Regions from separate parts of the Rhizobium leguminosarum genome, predicted to be linked through region 2. Evidence: riboswitches for the same ligand, from Rfam matches in the RefSeq annotation. Region 2 holds a riboswitch; each other region holds the start of a gene.
The links. Region 2 has a riboswitch for FMN ahead of ribN (riboflavin transporter RibN). Riboswitches for the same ligand answer to the same signal wherever they lie in the genome.
Positions count from the first base shown of each region.

Region 1: linked by a shared signal. The riboswitch ahead of BA011_RS11570 (6,7-dimethyl-8-ribityllumazine synthase) and the one ahead of ribN (riboflavin transporter RibN) in region 2 are both predicted to bind FMN.
Region 3: linked by a shared signal. The riboswitch ahead of ribB (3,4-dihydroxy-2-butanone-4-phosphate synthase) and the one ahead of ribN (riboflavin transporter RibN) in region 2 are both predicted to bind FMN.

Region 1 is NZ_CP016286.1:2,302,379-2,312,072, forward strand. It holds gene BA011_RS11540 (FecCD family ABC transporter permease) at 1-251, opposite strand, end outside; gene BA011_RS11545 (ABC transporter substrate-binding protein) at 271-1,239, opposite strand; gene BA011_RS11550 (adenylate/guanylate cyclase domain-containing protein) at 1,388-2,494, opposite strand; gene BA011_RS11555 (hypothetical protein) at 2,710-2,934, shown strand; gene BA011_RS11560 (GCG_CRPN prefix-to-repeats domain-containing protein) at 3,049-3,357, opposite strand; gene BA011_RS11565 (SRPBCC family protein) at 3,543-3,989, opposite strand; FMN riboswitch at 4,234-4,376, shown strand; gene BA011_RS11570 (6,7-dimethyl-8-ribityllumazine synthase) at 4,455-4,889, shown strand; gene BA011_RS11575 (VOC family protein) at 5,149-5,838, shown strand; gene BA011_RS41540 (hypothetical protein) at 6,051-6,212, opposite strand; gene BA011_RS11580 (MarR family winged helix-turn-helix transcriptional regulator) at 6,193-6,669, opposite strand; gene BA011_RS11585 (antibiotic biosynthesis monooxygenase family protein) at 6,768-7,136, shown strand; gene BA011_RS11590 (LysR family transcriptional regulator) at 7,228-8,112, opposite strand; gene ampC (class C beta-lactamase) at 8,236-9,393, shown strand; gene BA011_RS11600 (ISNCY family transposase) at 9,642-9,694, opposite strand, start outside.
Region 2 is NZ_CP016286.1:841,689-851,382, reverse strand. It holds gene BA011_RS04375 (esterase-like activity of phytase family protein) at 28-2,238, opposite strand; partial or broken gene ribN (riboflavin transporter RibN) at 2,322-3,229, opposite strand; FMN riboswitch at 3,314-3,468, opposite strand; gene hupB (DNA-binding protein HupB) at 3,703-3,978, opposite strand; gene lon (endopeptidase La) at 4,185-6,602, opposite strand; gene clpX (ATP-dependent Clp protease ATP-binding subunit ClpX) at 7,007-8,284, opposite strand; gene clpP (ATP-dependent Clp endopeptidase proteolytic subunit ClpP) at 8,581-9,216, opposite strand; gene BA011_RS04345 (GGDEF domain-containing protein) at 9,653-9,694, shown strand, end outside.
Region 3 is NZ_CP016286.1:1,799,352-1,809,045, forward strand. It holds gene BA011_RS09010 (SDR family oxidoreductase) at 1-702, shown strand, start outside; gene BA011_RS09020 (glucose 1-dehydrogenase) at 975-1,757, shown strand; FMN riboswitch at 1,943-2,137, shown strand; gene ribB (3,4-dihydroxy-2-butanone-4-phosphate synthase) at 2,264-2,899, shown strand; gene BA011_RS09030 (IS1182 family transposase) at 3,078-4,409, opposite strand; gene BA011_RS09035 (SDR family oxidoreductase) at 4,643-5,410, opposite strand; gene BA011_RS09040 (DMT family transporter) at 5,737-6,645, shown strand; gene mobA (molybdenum cofactor guanylyltransferase MobA) at 6,655-7,284, shown strand; gene mobB (molybdopterin-guanine dinucleotide biosynthesis protein B) at 7,281-7,802, shown strand; gene BA011_RS09055 (LysR family transcriptional regulator) at 7,837-8,730, opposite strand; partial or broken gene BA011_RS41310 (cupin domain-containing protein) at 8,852-9,007, shown strand; gene maiA (maleylacetoacetate isomerase) at 9,117-9,694, opposite strand, start outside.

The DNA.
Region 1 (9,694 bases), 1.5 Mb from region 2:
TTGCGCGTGAGCGTCTGCAGCACATAGCCGGAAACGGCAAGCCCCGCCCCGCCGGCAACGGCCGTCAGGCTGCGCGGCAGGCGCAGCGTCCAGACCAGGATGGATTCGATCTTCCCGTCGGGTGCGAGGAGCACGCGGAACGCCGTCTCGATCGAAATCGGCTTTGCGCCGACCAGCAATCCGAGCATCACCGCCAGCATGGAGGCCATGACGATGAGCCCAATGGCCAGAGACGATTGCCGCGAGCTCATCGCAAGTCTTTTCCGCTGCTTAGTTCTGCAGTTCGGCGGGGATCAGCTTGGCGGCCTCCGCTTTGACATCAATGGCCGGGAACGTGTCGGGATAGAGATAATGTGCGGCCTCGCGCAGGACGATTTCGCGGGCGATCGGGCCATTGGTCTCGACCCACTGGTCGCCGACATAGAAGACCCGGTTGTTCTTGACCGCCGACAGCTGCGACCAGATCGGATTGCTCTCATGCGGACGATCCGGGCCGGAATCATAGATGAAGATGACCTCGGGGTCCTTCTCCAGCATGGTTTCGAGGCTGAGATCGATGCCGAATTCACCACCTGGGCTCTTCGGCCCCGGAATATTGTCACCGCCGATTGCGGCGACGATCGAAGCCGAGGTATTTTCCGTGTGGAAGGCGAAAGGTGTTGCGCCGCCCCACATGATCAGGAAGCGGGGATGAACATCCTTCGGCGCCTTGGCTGCGTATTCTGCAAGATGCTTGCGGAAATCGGCATTCAGCTGCTCGCCGCGTTCGGGCTTGCCGAGCAGCTTCGAAAGCGCGGCGGTTTCGCTGTAGCTCTCTTCGAGCAGTTCCATATTGTAAGCGACATAGGGGGCGATGTTCTGCAGCTGCGCCGCGTTGCCGACGGTATAGCGGCGGATCGCGATGATCAGGTCCGGCTTGGCTTCGGAAAGAAGTTCCAGATTGGGCTTGGCACGCTGGCCGATCTGCTTCATCCCGGAGGTCAGGCCAAGCAGGAAATCGGGTTCGCGGCCCGCCGTCATATAGGTGCTCGCAACGGGCTTGATGCCGAGCGCCAGCGCGACGTCATCGGCGAAATAGGAAATCGAGGCAATGCGCTTCGGCTGCGCCGGGACTTCGACGGTGACGCCGCGGTCGTCAATGATCGAGACTTTCTTGCCCTCTTCGGCCTGAGCGGCCGCTCCCATCAGCATTGCAGCCAGACCCAGAGCAGAGAAAAATGTGCGTGCGTATAGAGCCATGTGTGAAACCTCCGTCCAATGTGCGGACAGGCTTTAGCCAAAAAAGCGGAGTTTAACAATCATGATTCTCTTGCAGGATTTCGGGGTTGGACAAAAGTGGCAGCCGGGAGGACACGCCCCGTATCCGGCACCTGGCCTGCCTTGCGGCTCAACTCTCCGGCAGGGTGAAGACCGCGCAAGGCTGGGCAATGCCGCGCAAGGTATGCTCTCCGAGCGGCGTCAGCGCCGTCGCCGTATTCGCTGCCACCGCGCCCGAGATCAGCACGCTTCGGCCGAGCGGCTTGCAGAGCCCTTCCAGCCGGCTGACCAGATTGACGGCGGGGCCGATGGCGGTAAAGTCCAGCCGGTCGGCTGCGCCGATATTGCCCCACAGGATCTCCCCGAAATGCAGCGCCGCGCCGAAGGGCAGCGGCGCCAGCCCCTGCGCCAGGCGTATCTGGTCGAGATGGGCCATGCCGGCACGGCTGGCAGCAACCGCCCTGAGTGCTGCCTCGCAGGCTTCCCGGTCTCCGTGGCACACCCTTCCTGCGTCGTCGGAAGCGCCCATGACCGGAAAGATCGCCAGCACGCCGTCGCCCATGAATTTCAGCACCTCGCCGCCGAAGGCGTGCACCGCGCCTGCGACGCGGTCGAACCATGCGTCAAGCGTCGCAATCATCGCATGCGGCTCCGTCACCTCCGAAAGCGCGGTGAAATCGCGCAGATCGGCGCAGAGAAGAGCGGCACGGATGGTTTCGCCGTTGCCGCGGGCAAGCTCGCCGGCCTGCACCCGGGCGGCACTACGCCGGCCGAGATAGGCTTCGAGCAGAGCTGCCCGCGCCTCCCGCGCCGCGAGTGCTGCGAGCGGTGCGGCGGCAAAACGCGCAACCTCGCGCAGCCTGTCGGCGTCGGCCGGAGCGAATGCGCCCGCCCCTGCCCGGTTGTCGATACCCGCCCAGCCGAGCATGGGACTATCCTGCGAAGGCCCTATTCGCTCCTCCCATACCGGCCCAAGCCCGGTCAGCCAGTCGCGCCCGGCCTCGCTCTGCGGAGCCGCGGCAAAGGCCAGCGCCTCGATGACAGCACCGGTCTCGGCCCGCCACAACCAGGTGCGCCGCGCAATGATCGGATGCGGCACCGAAAGCGTCAGCGTGCCGCCGGAAAGCGGCAGTCCGTCGGCCAGCAGCCGGCGCCCGAGCTCGGCCAGAAACCGTTCGGGACCAGGCGAGGCTCCGGCCTCATCAACCAGCCAGGCAAGGGGAGACGGCAGATCCATCGCTTAACATCGCACGCCCACGTGGACGTCCGCAAGGACATCCCCCGGGTGATCGTGGGGACGTTTCCAGCAACTCGGCCTGTCGCCCGCAAAGGCCGTCCGCATCGGCTGTCGAAAACATTCGGCGTGGTGGAAAACAAAAAATAAACACTTTAAACTTGCGCGACTTTGATTCCATTATAGGGTCGTTCGTCATCGTGTGATTGAGGGGTGCGATGGGCACGATATTCTGGCCGAAAGATCCGCTGGATGGGAATGACATGACGCTGCTGACGTCGATCCTTCGGCGATGGTGCGAAAGACATCAGGTCGAGCTGACGGCGGAGGAGAGCAGCCGCAAGGCGAAGGAACTCGTCGAATGGTTCGAATTCGGCGTCAAGGACCCGGTCGAGCTCGAGGAGCTGATCGACGACAAGTACTGGCTCGTCAGCAGGATCTGACTGTATCGGACAAATCGGGAGGACGCTGCCGGTCAGCGTCGTGAAGCTGTCTCATCAGAAAAGGCCGGGCGAAAATCGCCCCGGCCTTCGTCCATCTCCAACTAAGCAAGACCCTTAATCATAATCCCGCCAACGGCGGTCGCGATCCCAGCGCCGCTCATGGCGCCAGCGCGGGCCATCCCAATCCCGGTGACGCCGCTCCCAGCCCCAGCGGGGCGGACCACCGTAGAAAGCTACCGGCGGTGGGCGGCGCCAGTTTCGCCGGCATTCGCCCCAGCGCGTCAGATGCCAGCCGCGACCGCAGGCGTAGTCGACCTTTGTGACATTGCTCTGGACATTGATTGTCCCCATCGGCATCGCCTGCGCTGTGCCGAACGAGAGGCTGCCAGCGAGCAAGGCAGCCGCGATAGAAAGTGCCTTCATCGAGAACTCCATTTCAATCCAGCCGTCCACACCTTATGACCGCCAAATTGAACTGGAGATGAACTGCGCGTTCATGTTTGCGGGAGAAAAAGAAGCGCTTCCGCACGGCTGGTCAGAGCGCTCGCCGACCGCTGTTGTCGCAACGGCAAGCGCTTCAGAACCGCCCCGCCGCCCGCAAAAATTGTTCATGTCCTGCCGTAAAAAGGATCGGGACCCGGATCACCCCCGGCGGCGACCTCGGTCAGCCGTCCGAGATAATGTGCCCAGCCTTCCGCATGGCCGGCGCATTGCTCGGCGCTCGGCAGACCGCTATGGGTGAGCCGCAGCAGCGTTCCGCCCCCCTGCTCGATCAGGTCGATCTCGACTAGGCTCGACCCCGGCGGCACCACCTCGCTGCCGTCCCAGCCGAAGCTGTAGGCAAGGCGATGAACCGGCACCACCTCGCGAAACGAGCCGCGCGCAAAGCGCGCGCCGGTAACGTTGACGAGATAGAGCCCGCCGGGCTGCGGCTCGACCTGCGCTTCCGTTCCCATCCAGCGCAGGATCTTTTCCGGGTCGGTCATCAACGCGAACACCGCAGCCGGCGGCGCCGCGATATGCGCCTCGCGGTGGACGACAAAGGGGTCTTGCATCTCTCTCTCCCATGGTTTCCATGGCCCTGCCCGTCTCCGGTGGAGACGGCGCAGCCTGTCTTGCCGCTATTCTGACGTGAATGTCCTCACGCACAGCATGTAGGCGCAAGCCCATCCTCCGCAAGAGGGCTTGCCCGTCGCGATCGACCAACAAGCGAAATCGCCGCGTCGGGAGCGCTGATCCAGCATTAGTCGCGAAGCATTTCGGCCTATTGCCAGCCCGTCACCTTCCCCCTATTGTTCGCGCCGTTCTCAGGGCGGGGTGCAAGTCCCTACCGGCGGTATGCAATTTAGATTGCGAGCCCGCGAGCGCCTTCTCAGGAAGGGTCAGCAGATCAGGTGAGATGCCTGAGCCGACGGTCATAGTCCGGATGAAAGAGAACGTGCGTTCCTGCCGCCCTTGCGGCTGTCGGGGACGTTCGTGATCGCCTTGGGTGATGTGTCTGTTCGCCAAAGGAGATTACCATGACACCCACCCGCTATGCCTTCGTCAAAGCCAGCTGGCACGCCGATATCGTCGACCGCGCCCTAGATGGCTTCCATCAGCTTATTCCGCCCGAGCAGATCGATGTGTTCGATGTTCCCGGCGCATTCGAGATGCCGCTGCTGTCGCGCGATCTTGCGGCAACCGGACGCTATGCCGCTGTCGTTGCCGCCGCCTTCGTCGTCGACGGCGGAATCTACCGCCACGAATTCGTCGCCCAGGCCGTCGTCGATGGGCTGATGCGCGCCGGCATGGATACCGGTGTGCCGGTGCTGTCGGTTTCGCTGACGCCGCATCAGTATCAGGAAACCGTGCACCACAAACAGATCTACCGAGCACATTTCGTCGAGAAAGGGCGCGAGGCAGCAAAGGCGGCTCTGACGATTGGCAAAACCCGCGCCGCTCTCGCTGCGTAGGGACTTCCTGCACCCCGGCTCGACGAGCCGCAGGACGACAGACGAAGGTGGCGGGGAACCGACCCCGCCGCCTCATCGGATCGACATGACCGCACCAACCGCACGAATCGAGAGCGACGCGCCGTGTGTCGCAGCGGAATCCGCCAATACCGGCCAAATCAGACAGAATAATTGATTCGACGACCCCACCGCGCCGTGGTCAACTTGGCCCGTCACGTGTCCGCAATTCTCAAGACATCCAGAACCCAAGGAGCTTAAGATGAGCAATGCACTGCGCAGCGAATCCCCCATTGAGACCCCGAGAACACAGCCCGTCGACACCAAGCTCGAGGTGGTCGTCATCCCCGTTTCCGACGTCGACCGCGCCAAACGTTTTTACGACGGCTTGGGCTGGCGGCTCGACGCCGACTTCGCCAATGATGCCGACTTTCGGGTGATCCAGTTTACGCCGCCCGGCTCCGGCTGCGCGATCATCTTCGGCAAGAACGTCACCGCCGCAGCCCCCGGCTCAGCCCAGGGGCTCTATCTTATCGTCTCCGACATCGAGGCCGCCCGCCGCGATCTCATCGCCCGCGGCGTCGAGGTGAGCGAAGTGTTCCACGACGCGGCCGGCGTTTATGCCGGCAAGGACGAACCCTATCTGTTCGGGCGGCTCCGCATTGCCGGCCGCGATCCCGATCACCGCAGCTACCGCTCCTTTGCCTCCTTCAAGGATCCCGACGGCAACGGCTGGCTGTTCCAGGAAGTCACCACGCGCCTGCCGGGACGCATCGATACCGACGGGACGACATTCACCAACTCAACCGATCTCGCGTCAGCCATGCGCCGTGCGGCGACCGCGCACGGCGAACACGAGAAACGGAACGGCGGCAAACACGACGAGAACTGGCCGGACTGGTACGCCGAATACATGGTCAGCGAACAGGCCGGTAAGCAGCTGCCCTTATAGGGCAAGGGCGGCGACCAGACGGCGACATCATTCGAGAGAAACATCCCGGCGGGTACCGCACGTGCCGCGCCGGGACTTCATCGCGTGTCTTTGCCGCGTGCAGCGGCCACCATACCATCGAGCCGGTCCTGGTGAGTGTTGATCATCGAATTGGGTTTGGCAGTAGCCAGCTCCTTTGTAGGTTCGCCGATCTGCGTCTCCTGTTTAAGGAATTATGCCGGAATGTGGAAGCGCAGCAGCCCTGCCTTGGTCGCGGCATCCATGGCGTTGGCGGCCCGGAAGCCGGAGCCGAGCAGCGCCAGGATCAGAATCGCACTCAACCAGTGGATCGAAACCGCTATTGCGCCATGGCGATCAGGCCTGCTCTTCAACATCTCCATGTCCTTCCAGTTTGCTGCGCAACGCCTTCATGACGGCATGCGTGATTTTGAGATCCTCGACCTGAAGCCCTTCCGAGAGCCCGTCGACCCAGGGGGCCTGCAGACGCATGGCGGTTTCGTATGCCTGTTTTCCCTTGTCCGTCAGCAAGACGAGCTGTGCCCGTCGGTGGTGCGGGTTGGGCTGGAACGCCAGAAGCCCTTCCTTCTCCAGATCGTTGACGATGCGCTGGACGTTCTGGCGATTGGCCCCCATGTCGCGCGCCAACCACGCAACCGGCTGTGGCCGGCCTGCTGTGACGACGGTGCCGAGGACATGCCAGCGGGCGCTGGTCAGGCCGAGCCCGTCGACAAGCTTATCGCCGGCGTTGATCATCCGGTTGTTGAGCCGGAAGAGATCCAGAATGAGGTCGGTCAAAGCTGTTCCGGCCGGGGTTCGTTGAAGTTCGTCCATTTGTCACCATATAGCTATATTGACATCATAGTGTCAAACTGGATATGTATCCGTATCACCAGATTGACATCATGTAACCAAATCAGATGGAGTCGACCATGTCGCTCATGCGCCCGATGGACCCTGCCTTCCCGATCGATCGCCAAATCGCGATCGATGCCTCCGCGATCATCCTCATCAACCTCTTCACGCTCGACAAGGCCGACGAGCAGGCCTTCCTTGATGCCTGGCGGGCCGATGCCGCCTTCATGAAACGGCAGCCGGGCTTCATCTCGACCCAGATGCACCGCGCCATCGGCGAAAGTCCTGCTTATCTCAATTATGCCGTCTGGGAATCGACCGCCGACTTCCGGGCGGCATTCTCGCATCCGGAGTTTCGGGCGAAGCTCTCGGCCTATCCATCCTCGGCGGTCGCCTCACCGCATCTCTTCCAGAAGGTCGCCGTGCCGGGCATCTGCGTGGCGTAAGCAAAGCTGCAGCGGTGGAGGCATGACGAGAGGAGAGCGCCACGAGGCTGACGCCGGTTGGGATGATCTCGGCCTCCGGCTCGCCGGAAGCTCATTGCGATGCGGAAGACATCTGCGACGTTATCCAATCGGAAAATGCGAGCATGGCCGCTGTTGGCGGTCTTGATTGAAGTCGGGTTAGCCAATAACTCCCCAGCGATATGGTCGTGGGAAAAGGTTGTCTGATAGCCCCCGAGGATAGATGTCTGGAAAACATCGACGGCGGTGCCAGAGCGACCCCCAGTCCTTGCAGGGCCGCCTCCATCATCGCCAGGGAAGAGTCGAAGACGATACCGGCGTTTATTTGCGCCGCCGGAGGAACGTTCGCTGCCGCGAACCAGGTGCTCCATTCGTCCGCCCTGTAGCTCCGCAAAAGCGTCGCCTCGACCAGGTCTGCAGGCGACCTCAAACGCTCGGCCAATTTGGGCGCGCACAGGGGAGAGAGCGGAGCGTCGAACAGACGCAGCGCTTCTGTGCCATGCCAGGAACCGCTGCCGAAGCGAATGGCAAAGTCCAGTCCCTCGGCCGCCATATCGACGCGATTATTGTTTGTCGAAACGCGCACATCGATGAACGGGTGCTGCCGTTGAAAATCCGAAAGCCTTGGCAACAACCAGCCGACGGCAAACGTCCCGACCACGCCCAGGAACAGCAATTCCCGAACCTGCCCGGCTTCAATCCGGTCCAGCGTGATCGCCATCTGATCGAAGGAATTGGTCAAGGTCGGCAAAAGAGCTTCGCCTTCAGCGGTGATTTTCAAGCCTCTTGGGAGACGCTGAAAAAGGGCAGCCCCCAACCGCTTCTCCAGGCTTTTCACCTGCTGGCTGACAGCCGCCTGGGTAACGCAAAGCTCGATCGCGGCCCGGGTGAAGCTGAGATGTCTTGCCGATGCTTCGAAGGCCCTCAAGCCATTTAAAGGGAGGAATTGCCGAACCATCTTAGCCCTAGATTTTCTTGGATCTCCTCCGAGATATCATCGTTTGCTGCCGCAAAACAGTGCCATTAAATGCCGTCCTCATGCGCCTTTGCGCTGATGAAGCTGCTTTGAGAGGATGAAGAAATGAAGCGTGATTGGATAGGAATTCTATCGGCCGCATTGGTCTCGACATGCATTTCCACAAGTGGCTTTGCGGCTGACGAGCTGAAACTGAAAGCCATCTCGGACGCCGCGATAAAACCAATCATGGATAAATACGGCATTCCGGACATGGCCGTTGCCATCGCCGTTGACGGAGAGGACCACATCTTCAACTACGGTGTCGAGTCGAAGGACACGGGCAGGCCCGTCACCTCGGCGACCATGTTCGAACTGGGATCGATCAGCAAAACCTTTACGGTCACCCTCACCTCTTACGCGGACGTGACCGGCCGGCTTTCGCTGTCGGACAAGGCAAGCAAATATCTTCCGTCGATGAAGGGAAGGCCCTTCGGCGATGTCGCGCTGATGAATTTGGGCACGCACACGGCTGGCGGATTTCCGCTGCAAGTTCCCGATGAAGTCAAAACCGAAAAACAGCTGATGGAGTACTTCGCAAGCTGGAAACCCTCATATGCCGCCGGAACGCACCGAACATACACCAATCCAAGCATCGGCATGCTCGGATATATAACGGCAAAAAGCATGGGCAAAAATTTCGCAGCTCTTGTGGAAGACCAATTGTTTCCTTCTCTCGGGTTGACGAGCACGTATATCAATGTGCCGAAATCGAGGATGGCCGACTATGCCCAAGGCTACAAGCGAAGCGGCGAGCCGGCTCGGATGACACCCGCCACTCTTTCGTCCGAGGCCTATGGCGTGAAATCCACAGCAGGCGACATGATCCGGTTTATCGACGCGAATATGGGAATGGTCGAATTGGACGATAAGCTCCAGCAGGCGATCACCAATACGCACACGGGATACTTCGATGTCGGCGCGATGACCCAGGGCCTTATTTGGGAACAGTATTCCTATCCCGCGACATTGACGACGTTGATGGACAACAATTCGAGCGCGATGCTCAAGACCATTCCCGTCAAGCAACTGATGCCGGCAATGAAACCGCGCGACGATGTCTGGATCAATAAAACCGGCTCAACGAATGGTTTCGGCGCATATGTCGCGTTCATCCCGAAAGAGCGAGTTGGCATCGTCATTCTGGCCAACAAAAACTATCCCAATGAGGACCGTGTCTCCGCCGCTTACCAGATACTGACTGAAATAACTTCGGCGCGCTGACCCGGTAGAGCATGATGCCGAAAAGTGTGCGCGGTTTTCGGACGACATCATGCTCTAACTAGTTTCCGTCCATAAACGCTGGTTTTCTTGAGCTTGCAGCGCACTTGGGTTCCGCTTGGTGGCCGCTTTGAAGCCATGCGGTGTGGCTCATGGGTGCTAATTGCGGCGGCCAGGATTTCTGGTGGACATGCGCGCATTGGCAACTGCCGGCGTCACGCCGGTCCGGTTTTGGCTGGCGACATGGGATGTCAGGTCGGCCTGAGGCGGGCGAAGAGGGCGAGATTGTATGCGACCACCGAGG
Region 2 (9,694 bases):
TTTTTCTGTCGTGTAACTATCAGAAGCTCAGTTCGTGGCGGTCAGGTCGACCGGGAAGAACAGGGTCTCGCCGGAGGAGTCGCTGACGCCGTCATTGTCGGTGACCGCGTAGGGCTTGCCCGACGCGTCGAAAGTGAAGCCTTCGAGCTTGTCCAGCACATAGCCGTTGGTGGCAGACTTCAGCTCACCGAGGAAGTCATGGGCTTCGGTCTTCTTGACGACCGGCAACTCGCCGCCGAGCTTGGCGGGCTTCAGCTCCGATATCGCCACCTTGTAGAGCTTCTTCAGCCTGGCGGCATCGCCGACGAGATTGTCGCGCTCGATGATGTAAACGCTGTCGCCCTGAGCCGAGATTTCCGACAGGCCGACCCAGCCGCTTTCCGTCTTGTCGAGCGGATAGCGAACGGCACCCCATTCCTTCTTCTTCGGATTGTAGGAGACGAGCTTGACGAAGCCCTTCTCGTCGTCGCTCCACTCACGCTGGACCGCCATCCAGAGCGTGATGTCGTCGCCGGTACCGACAATGGTCACGCCTTCGAAGCCGTAGCGGATTTCGTTGGCGACGAGCTCCTTCGGCAGGGCGATCTCGGCCCTGATGTCGCCCTTGGCATTGACGTTGTAGAGGGCGTGCGGGACGAGACGCTCGCTGTAGCCTTCCGAGGCGAGCCAGAAGGAGCCATCGGCGGCAGCCGCGATGCCTTCGATGTCGAGCTTCTGGGCCGGGGCGCCGTCACGCTTGACGACGAGGGCGTCGATGATGACGGCCGGCTTCTTGCTGGCATCGATCGAGTAGATCGTCGGCTGCGAGCCCAGAACGCTGTCACTGACGGCGTAGAGCATGCCCGGTTTGCCCGGAACGGCGGCGAGACCCGAAAGGGCTGCAAAGCCGATCGGATTGCCGTCCTTCTCGGCGGAAACGATCTGCGGATAGGCCTTCTCGCCTTCCGAGCGCTCGTAGATCATCACATGCGAACGCGTGCCGCCATCCTTGCCGAGATCGACCTCGTTGGCGGTCGCAAAGAGATTGCGGGCGGGAATGGCGATCGCGCCTTCCGGCGAAATGCCTGATGGCAGCAGCTGGACGAGTTCGGGATCGGCGCCGGTATCCTTATAGACGCCGACGACCGAGGCACGTTCGGCGAGCAGGAAGAAATAATTGATGTCGCCGAACTTGGCGGCTTCGAGGCCTTCGGGCTCGACACCCTTCGATCCCGAGCGGCTTTCCGGATAGTGGCCGATATGGGCGACGGCGCGTTCGAAGGAAGCGCCCGATTCGTAGAGAAGCTTGCCCGTCTTGTCGAAGATGGTGAAGCCGCGTGAGCCGCCCTGGTAGTCGCCTTCATTGGCGACGACGAGGCGGTTGTCGTCCAGCCACTTCACGGCGTCGGGCTCGCGCAGCACGCCTTTGGCTTCGCCTGAGAATTTCAGGGCGCCGTCACGCTTGGTGTCGATACCGGAGAGATCGACGCTGCCGGCGGAGAAATGCGTCTTCACTTCAGCCGTGTTGGCGTCGATGATGACGATCTCGTTGTTTTCCTGCAGCGTCAGGGCAATCTCATTCAGGCTGTTGAAGGCGACGAATTCCGGCTCCGGATCCTCCGGGGCGACGCCGGTAAGCCCGGTCAGCGCCACGTGCTTGATGGTGCCGCAATCGACGGTGCCGTTCTTGACCTGGAAGACGACGAGATCGCCGGCCGGCATCTGCGGGATCTTGCCGTCATTGACGTCTTCGTCGCGCTCGTTTTCGATCGCTATGGCGCCGAGCGTCTTGTCCTTGTTGAGGGCGATCGAATCCGGCTGACCGCCGAGATCGCACGTGCTTTCGATCTTCTTGCTCGCCACGTCGACGATCGCCAGACGGCCCGAGGGCTTCGCCTTGCTTTCGGAGGTGTTGACGGCAACGAACGCCTTGCCGGCGCTCGAGGTGACCGAAGTCGGCTCGCCGTCCATCATCAGCGCGCCGCCGGCCTTGGGGCCCTTGGCATCGGTAATGTCGATAAAGCCGATCGCGCCGAGCGGGCTGTCGCTATAGATCAGCGTGTTGCCGTCGTCGGTCGCGGTGATGATCTCGGCGGAGCTCACCGACAGCTTGTCCTTGTCGACCGGCAGGTTCTCTGCGACCGGGAAGGAAGCGATGCGGTTGAAAACCGGCTCGGCCGCGGCCGGGAAGGCAACGGATGCGAGAAGCACGGCAGCAAGCGCTGCCTTGCGCGATGAAATTGTCATGAAATCCCCCATGTGTCGAACATTCGAAACATGAGTTTTCTGCGGGAGCGGCATGACAGAGGCATGACAGATGCGGCATTTTGCGTCAGATCATGTCAGGCGAGTTTCCGCTCCCGGCGCATCTCGTTGCGCATGATGAACAGAGAAGCGGAGAGAATAAGAGCCGCTCCCAGCCAGAGGTAGCCCGCCGGCGCATAACCGAAGAACAGCCAACCGGCCAGCACGTTCAACGGCAGCTTCAGATCGTCGAACGGCTGGACGTAGGCGGCATCGGCTGCAGCATAGGCGAGCGTCAGGAAATACTGCGCTACGGCAGTCAGCAGCCCCGCCAGCAGCAACAGGGCAAGGGTTGCACCCGTCGCACTGCAAAACCTGCCGCAAGCGCCAGCCCGCCATTTATCGGCGTCAGCAGAACGAGCAGCCAGACGGTGATCGTCTCCGGCCGTTCGATGCCTGTCAGGCTCTTGGTGATCAGCGACGAGCCGCCCCACAGCAGCGCCGAAAGCACAGGCAAGAGAGCCGCCCAGCCAAAACCATCAGACCATGGCTGCAGAATGATCATCGCCCCGGTGAAGCCCGCCGCCGTCGCAGCCCAGCGGGCCGGGCCGACACGCTCACCCAGAAATAGCCGGGCGCCCAGAATGATGAAGAAGGGCGAGGTCATCACCAGTGCAATCGCCTGCCAGATCGGCACCGTGGCAAGGCCGGCAACCCAAGCCTCGACGCCGAGCGCGGCAAGCGCGACGCGCGCAAGATGGCGCCAGGGATAGTGTGTGCACATCGCTGCAAGGCCGAGCCTCTTCAGGAACGGCAGCGAAAACAGGAAGGCGAAGCCATATTGCCAGAAGGCTGCCGACGCCGAGGGAAAGGCAAGCTTCATCGTCAGCCATTGGGTGACGACGTTGAGAAGCGAAAAGGCAATGCCGGCAAGGACCATCCAAAGTGCGCCGACAACGGCGCGGGACGGCTCGACTGCAAGGGAATTCTGATTCATGTCTTTCATCCGTGACCAGGGACCAACATAAATCAGGACGCATGAGGCACGGACACGAACGACATGGCGGATCCCCACCCTCGCACGACCGACGCTCATTCTCTTCCATCCGGACTTTAACCGTCGGCTCCGGAATCGCACCGGATCTGCTGACCCCTCCCCCGCTTGGACACGGGGAAAGGCGCTCGCGGGCTCGAGCCGAAACCCTTACCGCCGGTGGGGAGTTTCACCCCGCCCTGAGAACAGAAACGTCGTAGATCAAAGCCCGCGCGGCGGCAAGTGCTCCTAGATCCAGATGATTTTAGGCCGGATCGGCCTAAAATCTGAATCCGAATCTAAATCAAAAAGTAGAGCATGATGTCGTCCGAAAACCGCTCACACTTTTCGGCATCATGCTCTAAAGCAAAAGGGGTTCGGCAAAGCCGAACCCCTCTCAAATCCTGCACAGCTGGTCTCGTTTCCGGCTGGTGGATAATCTCAGATCAGCCGTTGACGGCGTCCTTCAGGCCCTTGCCGGGCGTGAATTTCGGAACGTTGCGAGCCGGAATGTCGACTTCAGCGCCCGTCGACGGGTTACGGCCCTTCGATGCGGCACGATGAGAAACGGTGAAGCTGCCGAAACCCGCGAGGCGGATGTCGCCCTTGTTCTTGAGTTCAGCCTGGACAACGTCAAAAACCGCGTCAACAGCGGAAGCCGCGTCAGACTTCGTCAGTCCTGCCTTTTCGGCTACTGCGGACACGAGTTCATTCTTGTTCATGTTTCCACCCCTTTCTAAATGGTATGAAACGACTCAAAAGTAAGCTAGGCGCAGAATAGGTTTCATCAGGCCCGCCGAAAACCCAAAAGCCCTGCAAATCAAGGAAAAGCAAGCGTCTACATGACGTTTTCACAAAAAAGGCTGGCGTTTCCGCCAGCCTTTTTGCGTGTTTTGGGCCAATTGGGCATAAATGTGGCAAAGGCCACTCAATGCGCTATGGTTGCGCCTGTCTCATCGAGGCCTTCGACCGTTGCGATGACCGGCGTTTCCACCGTGCCGTCCCATTCGATCGGCTCCGGCCGCCGGATCAACGCATGCTTGATCACCTCGCCCATGCGGGATACCGGGATGATCTCCATGTTGTTCTTCACGTTATCAGGAATCTCCGCCAGGTCCTTGGCGTTTTCCTCCGGAATCAGCACCTTCTTGATGCCGCCGCGAAGCGCTGCGAGCAACTTTTCCTTGAGACCGCCGATCGGCAGCACACGGCCGCGAAGGGTGATTTCACCGGTCATGGCCACATGCCTGTCCACCGGGATCCCGGTCATGATCGAGACGATCGCGGTTGCCATGGCGACGCCGGCCGAGGGGCCATCCTTCGGCGTCGCGCCTTCCGGCACGTGCACGTGGATGTCGCTCTTGTCGAAGCGCGGCGGCTCGATGCCGAAATCGACAGCGCGCGAGCGGACATAGGAGGCCGCTGCCGAGATCGATTCCTTCATGACTTCCTTCAGATTGCCGGTGACCGTCATGCGGCCCTTGCCCGGCATCATCACGCCTTCGATGGTCAGCAGCTCGCCACCGACTTCCGTCCAGGCAAGACCGGTCACGACGCCGACCTGATCCTCGCCCTCTGCTTCGCCATGGCGGAAGCGCGGGACGCCCAGGTAGTCGGAGATGTTGGCCGCCGTCACGTGAACGGCCTTCGTCTTGCCCTTGATGATCTCGGTGACCGCCTTGCGGGCGAGTTTCATCAGTTCGCGTTCGAAGTTGCGGACGCCGGCTTCGCGGGTGTACTGCTGGCTGATCGCCATCAGGGCGTCGTCGCTGACCGAGAATTCTTCCGGCTGCAACGCATGTTCCTTGATGGCCTTCGGCAGCAGGTGCCGCTTGGCGATCTCGCGCTTTTCATCCTCGGTGTAGCCGGCGATACGGATGATCTCCATGCGATCCATCAGGGGCGCTGGAATATTCAGTGTATTCGCCGTCGTGATGAACATCACATCCGACAGGTCGTACTCGACTTCCAGATAGTGGTCCATGAAGGTCATGTTCTGCGCCGGATCGAGCACTTCGAGCAGAGCCGAAGACGGATCGCCGCGATAGTCCTGGCCGAGCTTGTCGATTTCGTCGAGCAGGAACAGCGGGTTGGACTTCTTCGCCTTCTTCATCGACTGGATGACTTTGCCGGGCATCGAGCCGATATAGGTGCGGCGGTGACCACGGATTTCGGCTTCGTCGCGAACGCCGCCAAGCGCCATGCGGACATACTCACGGCCGGTCGCCTTGGCGATCGACTGGGCGAGCGAGGTCTTGCCGACGCCCGGAGGGCCGACGAGGCAGAGGATAGGGCCCTTGATCTTGGTAGCACGGGCCTGCACGGCCAGATATTCGACGATGCGCTCCTTGACCTTGTCGAGACCGAAGTGATCGGCTTCGAGGATCTTCTCGGCATTGTTGAGATCGGCCTTGATCTTCGACTTCTTGCCCCAGGGAATGCCGAGCAGCCAGTCCAGATAATTGCGCACGACGGTGGCTTCCGCCGACATCGGGCTCATCTGGCGCAGCTTCTTCAGCTCCGCATCGGCCTTTTCACGGGCTTCCTTGGACAGCTTGGTCTTGGAGATGCGCTCTTCCAGTTCGCTCATCTCGTCGCGGCCTTCCTCGCCGTCGCCGAGTTCCTTCTGGATCGCCTTCATCTGTTCATTGAGGTAATACTCGCGCTGAGTCTTCTCCATCTGGCGCTTGACGCGCGAGCGGATGCGCTTTTCGACCTGCAGCACCGAGATCTCGCCTTCCATGAAGCCGAGGGCCTTTTCGAGGCGCTGCTTGACGCTGGTGGTTTCCAGCATCTCCTGCTTCTCGGTGATCTTGATCGACAGATGCGAGGCGACCGTATCGGCGAGCTTGGAATAGTCGTCGATCTGGCTTGCGGCGCCGACCACTTCGGGCGAAATCTTCTTGTTGAGCTTCACGTAGCTCTCGAATTCGGAGACGACCGAACGCGACAAGGCTTCCAGTTCGACCGGATCGTCATGCGGCTCCTCGAGCACATGGCCAAGCGCCTCATAGAAATCCTCACGGCTGGTATAGGTGTCGATCTCGGCGCGGGCGCGGCCTTCGACCAGAACCTTGACGGTGCCGTCGGGCAGCTTCAAGAGCTGCAGCACGTTTGCCACGGTGCCGACATTGTGGATCGCGGAAGGATCCGGATCGTCGTCGCTGGCGTTGATCTGCGTCACCAGCATGATCTGCTTGTCGGAACCCATGACCTCTTCGAGCGCACGGATCGACTTTTCCCGTCCGACGAACAGCGGCACGATCATATGCGGGAAAACCACGATGTCGCGCAGGGGCAGAACAGGGTAGGCAGTGCTGCTCGCTACAGACGTTTTCTTCGTCATTTTATGTCCTTTCCATCGTCCCGTTGCCGGGCTCTCTGCACGGCCGCTTGGGACCGGCCGGCACTCTCACTTGTTGCTACAAGTGGAGGTTCTGACTACGCTTTTCAAGCCACGCTAACGCCCGCGTCCCTCGGATGTGACGGCATTATTACAACGGAACGCCAACACTATGAAGCGCGTGGCTGGACCGGCGCTTACCACTTCCGAGCCGGCTAAAATACAAACACCAGCAAGAGGCTTACGGAAACATTGCATCATTGCCAAGCACGATCCCTTGCGCAACATCGGCAAAGGCAATTTCGGTTCCCACGGGCAAATACTAACAGTGCCTTGCATGGTTTTTCAAATAGAAAGGGGCCTGCCTATGGCAAGCCCCCAAAATAATCACGCGAAAGCGGTAAAGATCACGCCGAAGCGTTGGCTTTTTCTTCCTGGCGATCGGCATAGATGTAAAGCGGACGGGCCGAACCGCGCACCACTTCCTCGGAGATGACGACCTCGCGCACACCTTCCAGCGTCGGCAGTTCGAACATCGTGTCGAGCAGGATCTTCTCCATGATCGAGCGAAGGCCGCGGGCGCCGGTCTTGCGCACGATCGCCTTGCGGGCGATTTCGCGAAGAGCGTCCTCGTGGAAGTTCAATTCCACGTCTTCCATCTCGAACAGGCGCTGATACTGCTTGATCAACGCGTTCTTCGGCTCGGACAGGATCTGGATCAGCGCGTCCTCATCGAGGTCCTCGAGCGTCGCCAGAACCGGCAAGCGGCCGATGAACTCAGGGATCAGGCCGAACTTGACCAGATCTTCAGGCTCCAGTTCGCGCAGAACCTCGCCGACGCGGCGGTCATCCTGCGACTTGACGCTAGCGCCAAAGCCGATCGAGGTCTTCTCGCCACGGGCAGAGATGATCTTGTCGAGGCCGGCAAAAGCGCCGCCGCAGATGAACAGGATGTTCGTCGTGTCGACCTGCAGGAATTCCTGCTGCGGGTGCTTGCGGCCGCCCTGCGGCGGAACGGAAGCGACCGTGCCTTCCATGATCTTCAGCAGCGCCTGCTGCACGCCCTCGCCCGAGACGTCACGGGTAATCGAGGGGTTGTCGGACTTGCGCGAAATCTTGTCGACTTCGTCGATGTAGACGATGCCGCGCTGTGCACGCTCGACGTTGTAGTCGGCCGACTGCAGCAGCTTCAGGATGATGTTTTCGACATCCTCGCCGACATAACCGGCCTCGGTCAGCGTCGTCGCATCAGCCATGGTGAAGGGAACGTCGATGATGCGGGCAAGCGTCTGGGCAAGATAAGTTTTGCCGCAGCCGGTCGGACCGACGAGCATGATGTTCGACTTCGCCAGCTCGACTTCGCCGTTCTTGGAGGCGTGCGCCAGGCGCTTGTAATGGTTGTGTACGGCTACCGACAGGATCTTCTTCGCCTGCCGCTGGCCGATGACATATTCGTCGAGGACCTTGATGATGTCCTGGGGCGTCGGAACGCCGTCGCGGGACTTGACCATCGAGGACTTGTTTTCCTCACGGATGATGTCCATGCACAATTCGACGCATTCATCGCAGATGAAGACGGTCGGTCCGGCAATCAGTTTCCGGACTTCGTGCTGGCTCTTTCCGCAGAACGAACAATAAAGAGTGTTCTTGGAGTCGCCGCCGTTGCTGCCGCTGACCTTGCTCATATCACTTTCCTTCCAGCACGCCGCATTTCAAGGCGAAATCGCGGTCCACTCTATCAGCTCCTGGCGGCACTCCGTTTCCGGAGCCTTTGCCGAGAAGGGCTTCAGGGGCTACGAACCGGGCCCAACCAATCATGTCCTGGCCCCGGCGGCAACGAATTCCCCTTCGAATGCCGAATGCTATGTCATAAAAATTCAACATAGCATTAATAGTTACTATTAGCGTCTTCGTCGCCGGATGAAAGCCCTTGTTCAATCACAAATGGGATAGAACTGTGGCGAGGAAAACACCATCCCTATTAATTACTAGCCTGCTCGCCTTCCATTTCGAGGCGCGACGTCAGAACCTTGTCGATCACGCCCCAGCTCTGGGCTTCGTCCGCATCCATGAAATGGTCACGATCGAGCGTCTTTTCAACTTCCTCATAGGTCCGGCCCGTGTGCTTGACGTAGACCTCGTTCAGGCGGCGCTTCATCTTGAGGATGTCGCGGGCATGACGCTCGATGTCCGAAGCCTGGCCCTGAAAGCCGCCCGAGGGCTGGTGCACCATGATGCGTGAATTCGGCGTGGCAAAGCGCATGTCCTTGTGGCCGGCTGCGAGAAGCAGCGAGCCCATGGACGCGGCCTGGCCGATGCAGAGCGTCGAAACCGCGGGCTTGATGAACTGCATCGTATCGTAGATCGCCATACCGGCGGTGACGACGCCACCGGGCGAATTGATGTAGAGGGCGATTTCCTTCTTCGGGTTTTCCGCCTCGAGGAAGAGCAGCTGGGCGCAGACGAGCGTCGCCATATGGTCCTCGACAGCACCTGTCAGGAAGATGATGCGTTCCTTCAACAGGCGGGAATAAATGTCGTAGGAGCGTTCACCGCGGTTGGTCTGTTCCACGACCATCGGAACGAGGGCCATTGCGGTATCGACTGGGTTTCTCATGTGCGTCCTTTGTCAACGTCTCGCCGGCCGGCGCCGGGAATCAAAGAAAAATCTCTTACCCCTACATAGAGTGTCCCGGCCCTTCTCTTCAAGACACGCATGAGGATAACGTTAAGAAGGCGGGGCAAGGCGGCTAAGCTCCTTCTTTTCATGCATGTCGTTATCCCGGAACCGCTGCACACTTCCGGGCGACATGCATTGAGCCTCTTTCCCTCAAACGCCTGTTAACGGCGAGCTCTTTGTACGGTCTCCCCCGGCTTTTCTCCATGACAGGATGAAGGAAGGCTTACTCTATTCGACAATACTCATGCACGTTTACCCGACGGAAAGCCTACCGGCAGATATCGGCCTAAAACAATGCCGCAGCGCAGCGACATTAAGGAAGTAGCGAGCTTCCTCGGCAAGGATGCGAACGGACAGACAAGGGGTTGCTGCCGTGTTCAATTTCGCTACAGGTCTCGCCATCTGGTGTTCCGAG
Region 3 (9,694 bases), 960 kb from region 2:
CAGCGCATTGCCATCGGCCTTGCGCAATGCGGCGCCGACGTGGCGCTGCTCGACCGCCGAACCGACGACGGGCTGGCCAAGACGGCTGAACATATTCGCGCCGCCGGCCGCCGCTCGATCCAGATCGCGGCGGATGTCACGAGCAAATCTTCCCTTGGAGATGCAATAGCACGTACCGAGGCCGATCTCGGCCCATTGACACTTGCAGTCAACGCGGCGGGCATCGCTAACGCAAACCCGGCGGAAGAGATGGAGGAGGACCAATATCAGACGTTGATGGATATCAACCTGAAAGGCGTCTTTCTTTCCTGCCAGGCAGAGGCTCGCGCCATGCTGAAGAATGGACGCGGCTCCATCGTCAACATCGCTTCCATGTCGGGTGTGATCGTAAACCGCGGGCTGAGCCAGGCGCACTATAACGCCTCCAAGGCCGGCGTGATCCATATGTCGAAGTCCATGGCGATGGAATGGGTCGACCGCGGCATTCGCGTCAACACCATCTCCCCCGGATACACGGCAACGCCCATGAACACCCGTCCGGAGATGGTCCACCAGACCAAGCTCTTCGAAGAGCAGACGCCGATGCAGCGCATGGCAGCGGTGGACGAGATGGTAGGCCCGGCGGTGTTCCTGCTGTCGAATGCGGCAAGTTTCGTGACCGGCGTCGATCTTCTCGTCGACGGCGGTTTCTGCTGCTGGTGATGCGATGAGAAAGCTCATTGCCGCCGCTGGAAAATGCACGGTCTCGCTTCCTCCCTGGCTGAGATCGAGGCGCTGAAGGGACTAACGGGTATGACGGCGTGCGATATCGTCGTCTGCCCGCCCTTCACGCCGATCGAACGGACGGAGAGCTCAGGCGTCGTCATCAGCGCTCAAGACTGCCTGAATTCACGACAACCAGTTGAGCTCCAATAATGATCGCATGGTAGGTCGCATCCACATTTGCTGTTTGTCGACGGACGTAAGGAAAGAGCATGAAACGCTTTGAGCAGAAGACTGTCGTCATTACCGGGGGAAGCCGCGGCATCGGAGCGGCGATCGCCAAACGCTTTGCGAAAGAAGGCGCCAATCTTGTCGTCTCGGCCAATGAGGACCTGGTTCACGGCGTTGCCGAACAGATCCGGGCCGAAGGCGGCAAGGCGATCTCCTTCATCGGCGACGTCACCGACAAGGCGAGCGTCACCGCCCTCTACGATGCCGCCGAGAAGGAATTCGGCTCGGTCGACGTCTCGATCCAGAATGCCGGCGTCATCACCATCGCCCGCGTCGAGGACCTGACCGAAAACGAATGGGACAAGGTCATGGCCGTCAACACCAAGGGCGTCTTCCTCTGCGCCCAGGAGGCGATATCAAGAATGCGCAAACACAAGCGCGGCGGCCGCATCATCAACACCGCCTCCGGCCAGGCCCGCGACGGCTTCATCTACACGCCGCATTATGCCGCCTCGAAAATGGGCGTCGTCGGCATCACCCAGAGCCTGGCCAAGGAAGTCGCGACCGAGAAGATCACCGTCAACGCCTTCTGCCCCGGCATCATCGAGACCGACATGTGGGCCTATAACGACCAGGCCTGGGGCAAGTTGCTCGGCAACTACGCCCCCGGCGAACTGATGAAGGAATGGGTCGAAGGCATCCCGATGAAACGGGCCGGCTCCGGCGAAGACGTCGCCGGCCTGGTCACCTTCCTCGCCAGCGATGACGCCGCCTATATCACCGGCCAGACGATCAATGTCGACGGCGGCCTGATCATGTCCTGATGCATGTCGCCCAAAAGTGCGCAGTGGTTTGGGGACAACGACACGAATCAAACCACCAACGAAACGCGGAAGGCCACGCCGTCGTCGCCTCCGTGTGAACAGTGTGTCCATCGGCGTTAGGGCAACCTTGCATTTTTGCCAGGTCGAGTGACCTTGCCATTTGCCTGTTTTTGATCCTATCTTTGAAATGTTCTCAGGGCGGGGTGTAACTCCCCACCGGCGGTATCAGGAGCAATCCTGGAGCCCGCGAGCGCTTCCGGCACTACAGCGCCGCGTGTCTTTCAGACGCGCAAAGGACGCTGTAGCACTATTGCTGGAAGGTCAGCAGATCCGGTGAGATGCCGGAGCCGACGGTATAGTCCGGATGGAAGAGGACAACACGGGCAGTCGCACTCCATCCCGGAGTCGGCTGACGTTTGTTCGCCCAAGGGAAGAAGGCTCGCTCACGGATTGAGCCGAGCAGACCATGTCAGCCCGCTGACATAACCCTTGAAAGGCCAGACAGCATGACTATCGCAAGAATTGAAGATGCCATATCAGCCATTGCCAGCGGCAAGATGGTCGTCGTCGTCGATGATCAGAACCGGGAAAACGAAGGCGATATCGTGGTCGCCGCCGATGCCGTCACCCCGGAAACGATCGCCTTCATGATGACCCACGCCCGCGGCCTCGTCTGCATCGCCATGGAAGGCGAGCGCCTCGATGCACTCGACATTCCGCTGATGGTGCCCAACAACACGGAATCGCACAAAACCGCCTTCACGGTTTCGGTCGATTATCTCAAGGGCACATCAACAGGCATCTCGGCTGCCGACCGCGCCGCCACCGTCCGCGCCCTAGTCGACGATCGCGCAAAGCCAGCCGAATTCGCCCGCCCCGGCCATATCTTCCCGTTGCGCGCCAACCCCCGCGGCGTGCTCGGCCGCCCCGGCCACACCGAAGCCGCCGTCGATCTCGCCCGCCTCGCCGGAAGGATCCCCGCCGGCGTCATCTGCGAAGTCGCCAATGACGACGGAACCATGTCCCGCCTGCCCGAACTCACGCTCTTCGCCGAACGCCACAACCTCCCCCTCGTCACTATCGAGGATCTGGTCGCCTATCTCGACCGCCAAGCAGAAAGAGACATACGCGAAGTCGCTTAATCTGCGCAAAGCCGCCAGCCCCCTCCTTCGAGGCCCCTGCGGGGCACCTCAGAGCTTGTGAAGCTTTTGAATCTGGTGCGTTTCTGGCCGGTCTTGGTTGGCCGATGCAATCGAGCGTCAGACGATTGCGAGGTGCGTTCGGATGGTCGCTTGTTGGCGTCTGGGTGATTGGGCTGGTTTAGCCGTTGGCAAGCCGATGGCCTTGCAAGATATTGTTGGTGAGTGCGTAGCAGAGCACGACGGCACGGACCTTTTCGATGCCGCGCACCGGCAATTGTCGCAGGTTCCAGTTGCGCCAGCGGGCATGGATGCATTCGCAGATCGAGCGGGGTTTGTACTGAGCCTTGCCCATCTCGCTTGCCATGCGAGCCCGCCAGGCTGGCACACCCGGACCGTCGCCGTGCCGCGGCAAGAAGGGATCGGTTCCGTGCTTGGACTGAGTGGGCGGACAAAAGACCTCAACCCCTTCGGCGTGCGCCCACTCGATATCTTCAGCGCTGCAAAAGCCGCCATCGGCGAGATAGCGCCGCGGCAGATGGCCGCTCAGCGCGCCCAACCGCTCCAGCATCGGCCGCATGAGGCCGCGATCGGAACCGGCATTGGTCACCTCGAGCCCGACCACGAGCTGCTCACCGGCCGCGCTCGCAACCTGCACATTATAACCTGGACGGAAGCCGCCGTCGGCCATCTTCATCACCCGCGCCTGTGCATCCGTGCTGGAGGCGCGCGGCTCCTTCGGCTTTTTGCCATTGCCACGCTTTTCTTCGCGTGCCTGGCGCCGGTGCTCGATCTCTTCAAGCGCGGCCTGGGCTGCTCTGACCCGCTCGCCACGCTCGCGCGCCGCTCGTTGCTTGGCCGCCTTGATGCGCCGATTGCTGGCATCCGAACGCGCATCAACCTCCTGCTTGAGCTGATCCACAACGGCCTCGGCAATCGAAAGATGCCGATCGAGCGTCGCCTTGCGGCTGAACGAGGCGGCGCCCGCGCTCGCCCGTACCCGCACGCCATCCTGCGCCAGACTATCGAGAGCGACGAGCCCGGCATTGGCAAGCGCCGCCAGATGCTCGCAAAGCAGCCGGTCGAGCAGATCGGCGCAACCAACCCGAAAATCCGCCAGCGTGTGATAGTTCACCGAGACACCGCCGCACAGCCAGCGATAAACGTCGTGGCTCCCGCACAGCCGTTCCAGCGCCCGCGCGCTGCCGACGCCGTCGCTGCTGGCATAGAGCCACAGCGCCAGCAAAAGCCGTGGTGAAATCGGTGGATGGCCCGGCCTGTGCTCACGCGCCTTGATCCGATCTTCGAGCCCGCTCAGATCCAGTCCCTCGACATAGCTCCAAATGACGCGCACCGCGTGATCCTGGCCGATCAAGCTGTCGATATCCACCACACGCAACTCGATCTGATCGCGCACCGGCTCGCGCATGCGCGCCGCACCGCCCGCCACCTGAGCACTTCGCCGCGCCTCATGCACCGGCAATCCTTCGAACAGCTCGTCGCCCACCATCATCCCCCAAGCAAATCAACCACCCAACAGAATCACAATCCAATCGCATCCGCCACCAAACATTCACAGCCTCTCAGGATGAGGCTGGAGAGAGGGCGTGCCAAGCCCCACGGCACCACAATTAGCCCTCATCCTGAGGCGCGCAGGCCGCAGGCCGGAGCCTCGAAGGACGAGGGCGGGTGGCTGGGTCCCAGACGCGAACGGCTGGTTACCACAGCACACCCTATTTCCTGCCCCTATGTCCGGCTGATCGAAACCCCACCATCCGCCAGCATCGCCGTGCCGGTCACGAAGCTCGACATGTCGGAGGCGAGGAAAAGCGCCGCATTGGCGATCTCTTCGGGTTGCGCCATGCGTTTCAGCGCATGCAATCCCTCGACGAAGGCGAGCACCTCCGGCGTGGCATCAGGCGCGTTGGTAATGCTGGCGGGTGTGTCGGTGCCGCCGGGAAGCAGTGCGTTGACGCGGATCTTCTGCGCTCCGAGTTCAGCGGCGAGCACCTGCACGAAACCGATCAACCCCGCCTTGCTCGCCGCATAGGCGGCCATGCCAGGCATGCCGACAGTGTGGCCGACGAAAGTCGAGGTGAAGATCAGCGATCCGCCGCCTTTTCCCATCACCGCCGACTGGTACTTGGCGCCGAGGAACGCGGCGGTGAGATTGGTCTCGATCGTCTCGCGCCAGCCCTCCAGCGACAGCCCGGCGACCGGCCCCATCTCACCGAGGATGCCGGCATTGTTGAAGGCGATGTCGAGCCTGCCGAAGCGCGAGACTGCCGTCTCGACGAGCCTTGCCTGCAGCGCCTCGTCCCTGACATCGCCTGATATGGCGACGGCCTGTCCGCCCTCCGCCTCGATTTCTGTGATGACGGCATCGAGCGCGTCCTGCCGCCGGCCGGTGACCACAAGCTTGGCGCCTTCCCGCGCAAAGAGTTTCGCCGCCGCGCGGCCGATGCCGGAGCTTGCGCCGGTGATGATTGCGATCTTGTCGTTGAGAAGTGTCATATCGGTCTCTCCTGGGTTGTTGCGATATCCGAGATGCTCAAACTTCAGACGATGCAGCCACCCGTTTCCCGCGTAGCACGAGAAAAACGCCTATGGCCGAACCGGCAGCTCGACGGCGCGTCCTCATCGACGCCTTGATTGCGGCGTCGGAAATATCGGAATTCATCTTATAAAACGGGGATTTGCGGAAACCTGTGTCCACGCCTGCGTTGACATCCGCGTTATTGTGCACCGCATCATCGATTTATGCTTTGTGTGACATTCATCCGATTCCCTTCATGCATCTTCGCGACTAAAAGGAGCGCACAGGTAACGGGAATCTCTTCATGCCGCGGTCATGCAATACTGAGGGCGCCATCTATATGAGCTTGGCGATGGCCGGCTTTTCCGCAAGCGACGCTCTGTCCAAATCGGTGATCGCCTATATGAACGCCGGCGAGATCATGTTCCTGCGCGGCCTCTTCACCAGCCTGCTCGTCTATCTGATCGCCTGGAGAATGGGCGCGCTGCGTTCCTGGCGCATCGTGCTGGAGCCGATGATCATCTTCAGGATCATCTGCGAGGCGCTCGCCGCCGTCACCTATATCACCGCGCTCGGCATGATGCCGATCGCCAACGCCTCGGCGATCCTGCAATCGCTGCCGTTGGTCGTCACCTTCGGCGCTGCCCTCTTCTTTGGCGAGCCGGTCGGTTGGCGGCGCTGGTCGGCCATCGTCGTCGGCCTCATCGGCGTGATGATCATCATCCGCCCCGGCCCTGAGGGATTCACCGCCGCCGCCCTCCTCTGCGTCGCCGCGGTGCTGACGACGGCCGGCCGCGATCTCGCCACCCGGAGCATCAGTCCGGAGATTCCCTCGCTGATGATAACCGTCATCACCGCCATATCAGCCTCCTTCTTCGGCGCGCTCCTCATCCCGGTGCTCGGCGGCTGGCAGCCGGTCAGCGCTAACGCGCTTGGGCATCTCGTGCTCGCCTCTGTGCTGGTGCTCATCGGCTACCAATCGGTCATCCTCGCCATGCGCACCGGCGAAATCTCCTTCGTCGCGCCGTTCCGCTATACCAGCCTGATCTTCTCCTCTCTGCTCGGCTTCATCTTCTTCGCCGAAGTGCCTGACAACTGGACGCTCTTGGGGGCTGCGATCGTCATCGCCTCCGGCCTCTATACGTTCTATCGTGAGGCCAAGCGCCGTGTATCGCCGATCGCGCAGGAATCCGCGCCGCGCGCGCCGGTTTGAGGAAGGATCATGGCTGAATTCTCCTTGGATAAATCTCATATAGCAGGCGTCGTCCTGGCCGGCGGACGTTCGCAGCGCATGGGCCGCGACAAGGCGGGCGTGATGCTCGGAGCCGAGAGCCTGCTCCGCCATGTGCTGACCCGCCTCTCGCAACAGACCTTGCTCGTTGCCGTCAATGCAGAAACCGCCGCCGAGGACGTGCCTGTCGTTCCCGACCGTTTTCCCGGAAAGGCCGGACCGATGGCCGGCATCCATGCGGCCATGGTTTATGCCGCCGGCCTTCCCTCGATCACCCACGTCGTCACGGTCTCGGTGGATTGCCCGTTCTTCCCGGCCGATCTCGTCGCCCGGCTGGCGGCAGCGGTCGAGCACCCGTCGCAGATCGCCATTGCCGCCTCCGAGGGCCGCAGCCATCCCGTCTTCGGGCTTTGGCCGGTGACGCTGGCCGCCGATCTCGAAGCCTGGATCGCCATCGACGAGAAGCGCCGCGTGCGCGACTTCCTGTTACGGCATGACGTTACGGAAGTGGCGTTCCCGCTGCATCCGACCCGCGCCAGCCTGCTCGATCCCTTCTTCAACATCAACACGCCTGATGATCTCGTCGAGGCGGAACGCTGGCTGGAGGCCCTCCGCGCATGACCGCACCGAAAATCTTCGGCATCGCCGGCTGGAAGAACTCGGGCAAGACGGGGCTCGCCGTCCGGCTGGTGACGGAATTCACCCGCCGCGGCTATAAGATCTCGACGATCAAGCACGCCCATCATGATTTCGACATCGACAAGGTCGGGGCCGACAGCTACCGCCATCGCCAGGCTGGCGCCCATGAGGTCACCATCGTCTCCGGCACCCGCTACGCCATCATGCACGAGCTGCGCGGTGCCCCGGAACCTGAATTCGAGGAGATCCTCGCCCGTCTCGCGCCCTGCGATCTCGTGCTGATCGAAGGTTACAAACGCGAACCGATCCCGAAGATAGAGGCCCGCCGCCTGGAGGCCGCCAATCGTGAACCGTTGGCGCCGAGCGATCCCCATATCTGCGCCATCGCCGCCGATCATACCGTCACGGATACGGCCCTGCCGGTCTTCGATCTGGACGACACAGGCGCCATCGCCGATTTCATCGCTGACATCGTCGGCCTTGGAGAGGTTCGGCAGTAAGTCCCGGATCCGGCCGCCCGGAAACGGTGGGCATCTATCCTCGATAGCGAAGTGCATCGACGACGAGGGCGAATGCCGGCGATGTATGCCTGCGGCTCGGATAGTAGAGATGGTAGCCGGAAAACGGCAGACACCAATCCTCGAGGACGCGCACCAGCCGCCCTTCGGCAAGATGTGCCTCGACCAAGTCCTCCGGCATATAGGCCAGCCCAAGACCAGCCAGCACTGCGTTCAGCCGCAGGGCTATATTGTTGAAGACCAACTGTCCTTCGACCCGAACCCTGAGCTCGCGCCCGCCCTTCTCGAACTCCCATGCATAAACGCTGCCATAGGTTGGCAGGCGCAGATTGATGCAATTGTGATCCGTAAGGTCCTGCGGCGTCAGCGGCTTCGGCCTGGTGTCGAAATAGGTGGGAGCGCCGACCACGGCCATGCGCATGTCGGGGCCGATGCGCACCGCGATCATGTCTTTCGCCACCTGTTCTCCAAGCCGCACCCCGGCATCATAACGCTCGGCGACGATGTCAGTCAGACCGTAGTCGACGATGATCTCGACATTGATATCAGGATAATCAGGCAGCAGCTTTTCCAAGGCGGGCCAGAGGACGGCATTGGCCGCATGCTCGCCGGCATTGATGCGGATGGTGCCTGCCGGCTTCTCCCGGAAGGCGCTCAAGGCAGCCAGCTCGCTCTCGATCTCGTCGAGCCGCGGCCCGATGGAGACGAGCAGGCGTTCGCCGGCCTCCGTCGGCGAGACGCTGCGCGTCGTGCGTGTCAGCAATCGCAGTCCAAGCCGCTCCTCGAGCCCTCGGATGGTATGGCTGAGCGCCGATTGTGACACACCCAGCTTGCCCGCCGCCTTTGTGAAGCTCTGTGCGCGTGCAACGGCGAGGAAGGCGATGAGGTCGTTGACGGCAGGGCGCGGCATTGATGAAACTTCCTCATGGGTTCTTGCCGTTTATACCATCTAATCGCGACCAAACACACGCGCTAAATACCTTGCTACTCAAGTGGACATTGTCCACCCCGACATCGAAAGGAAGACAAAGATGGAAATCAAGCGAAGCGGTTCGCAGCCTTCGGCCAAGGGATCGGCCGATTGGTTTACCGGCAGCGTGCGTGTCGACCCGCTGTTTGCCGCGACCAGCCCCGCACGTGCAGCTGGCGCCAGCGTCACCTTCGAGCCCGGCGCCCGCACCGCCTGGCAAGGGTCAACCGCTAAAAGCGGCCGAAAGTCCGTCAGGGCGATCTCTCATCCGAACACGAGAAGCGAAGCGGCCACAGTCACCTGCGGCCGCTTCTTCATCGATTGCCTCATCGTCTCGGTGTTGGCGCATTATCCTGGAAAGCCGGTATCGCCTCAAGCCTCGCGACGATATCCGCGATATTAGGCCATTGCGTTAGGTCGAACCCCAAGCGCCTGGCGCCGATCGCCTGCGGGAACAGGAAGATATCGGCAATGCTCGGGCGATCGCCGACGGCGAAGGCCCCTTGCCGGCGGCCGGCGATCATCGTCTCGACAGCGGCCATTCCCTCGCCGACCCAATGACGATCCCAGGCGGTGACGGCATCGGCATCAGCCTGGAACGTGGCGCGAAGATGCAGGCCGATGCGTGGCGGCAACAGCGCATGGATCTCTGCTGTGATCGCAAGCGCGATCGACCGCGCCAGCGCCCTATCTTCCGCTGTATCAGGCAGCAATGGCGGTTCAGGCTGAAGCTCATCGAGATATTCGACGATCGCCAGCGACTGGGTGAGGAGAACGCCGCTATCCGTCAGTAAGGCGGGCACGAGCCCTTGCGGATTGACACTGCGATATCTGGCCTGCCGGCTCTCGGCATCTTCGCCAAGGATGGTGACCGGCAGCGCTTCGGCCGTCAGTCCCTTCAGGG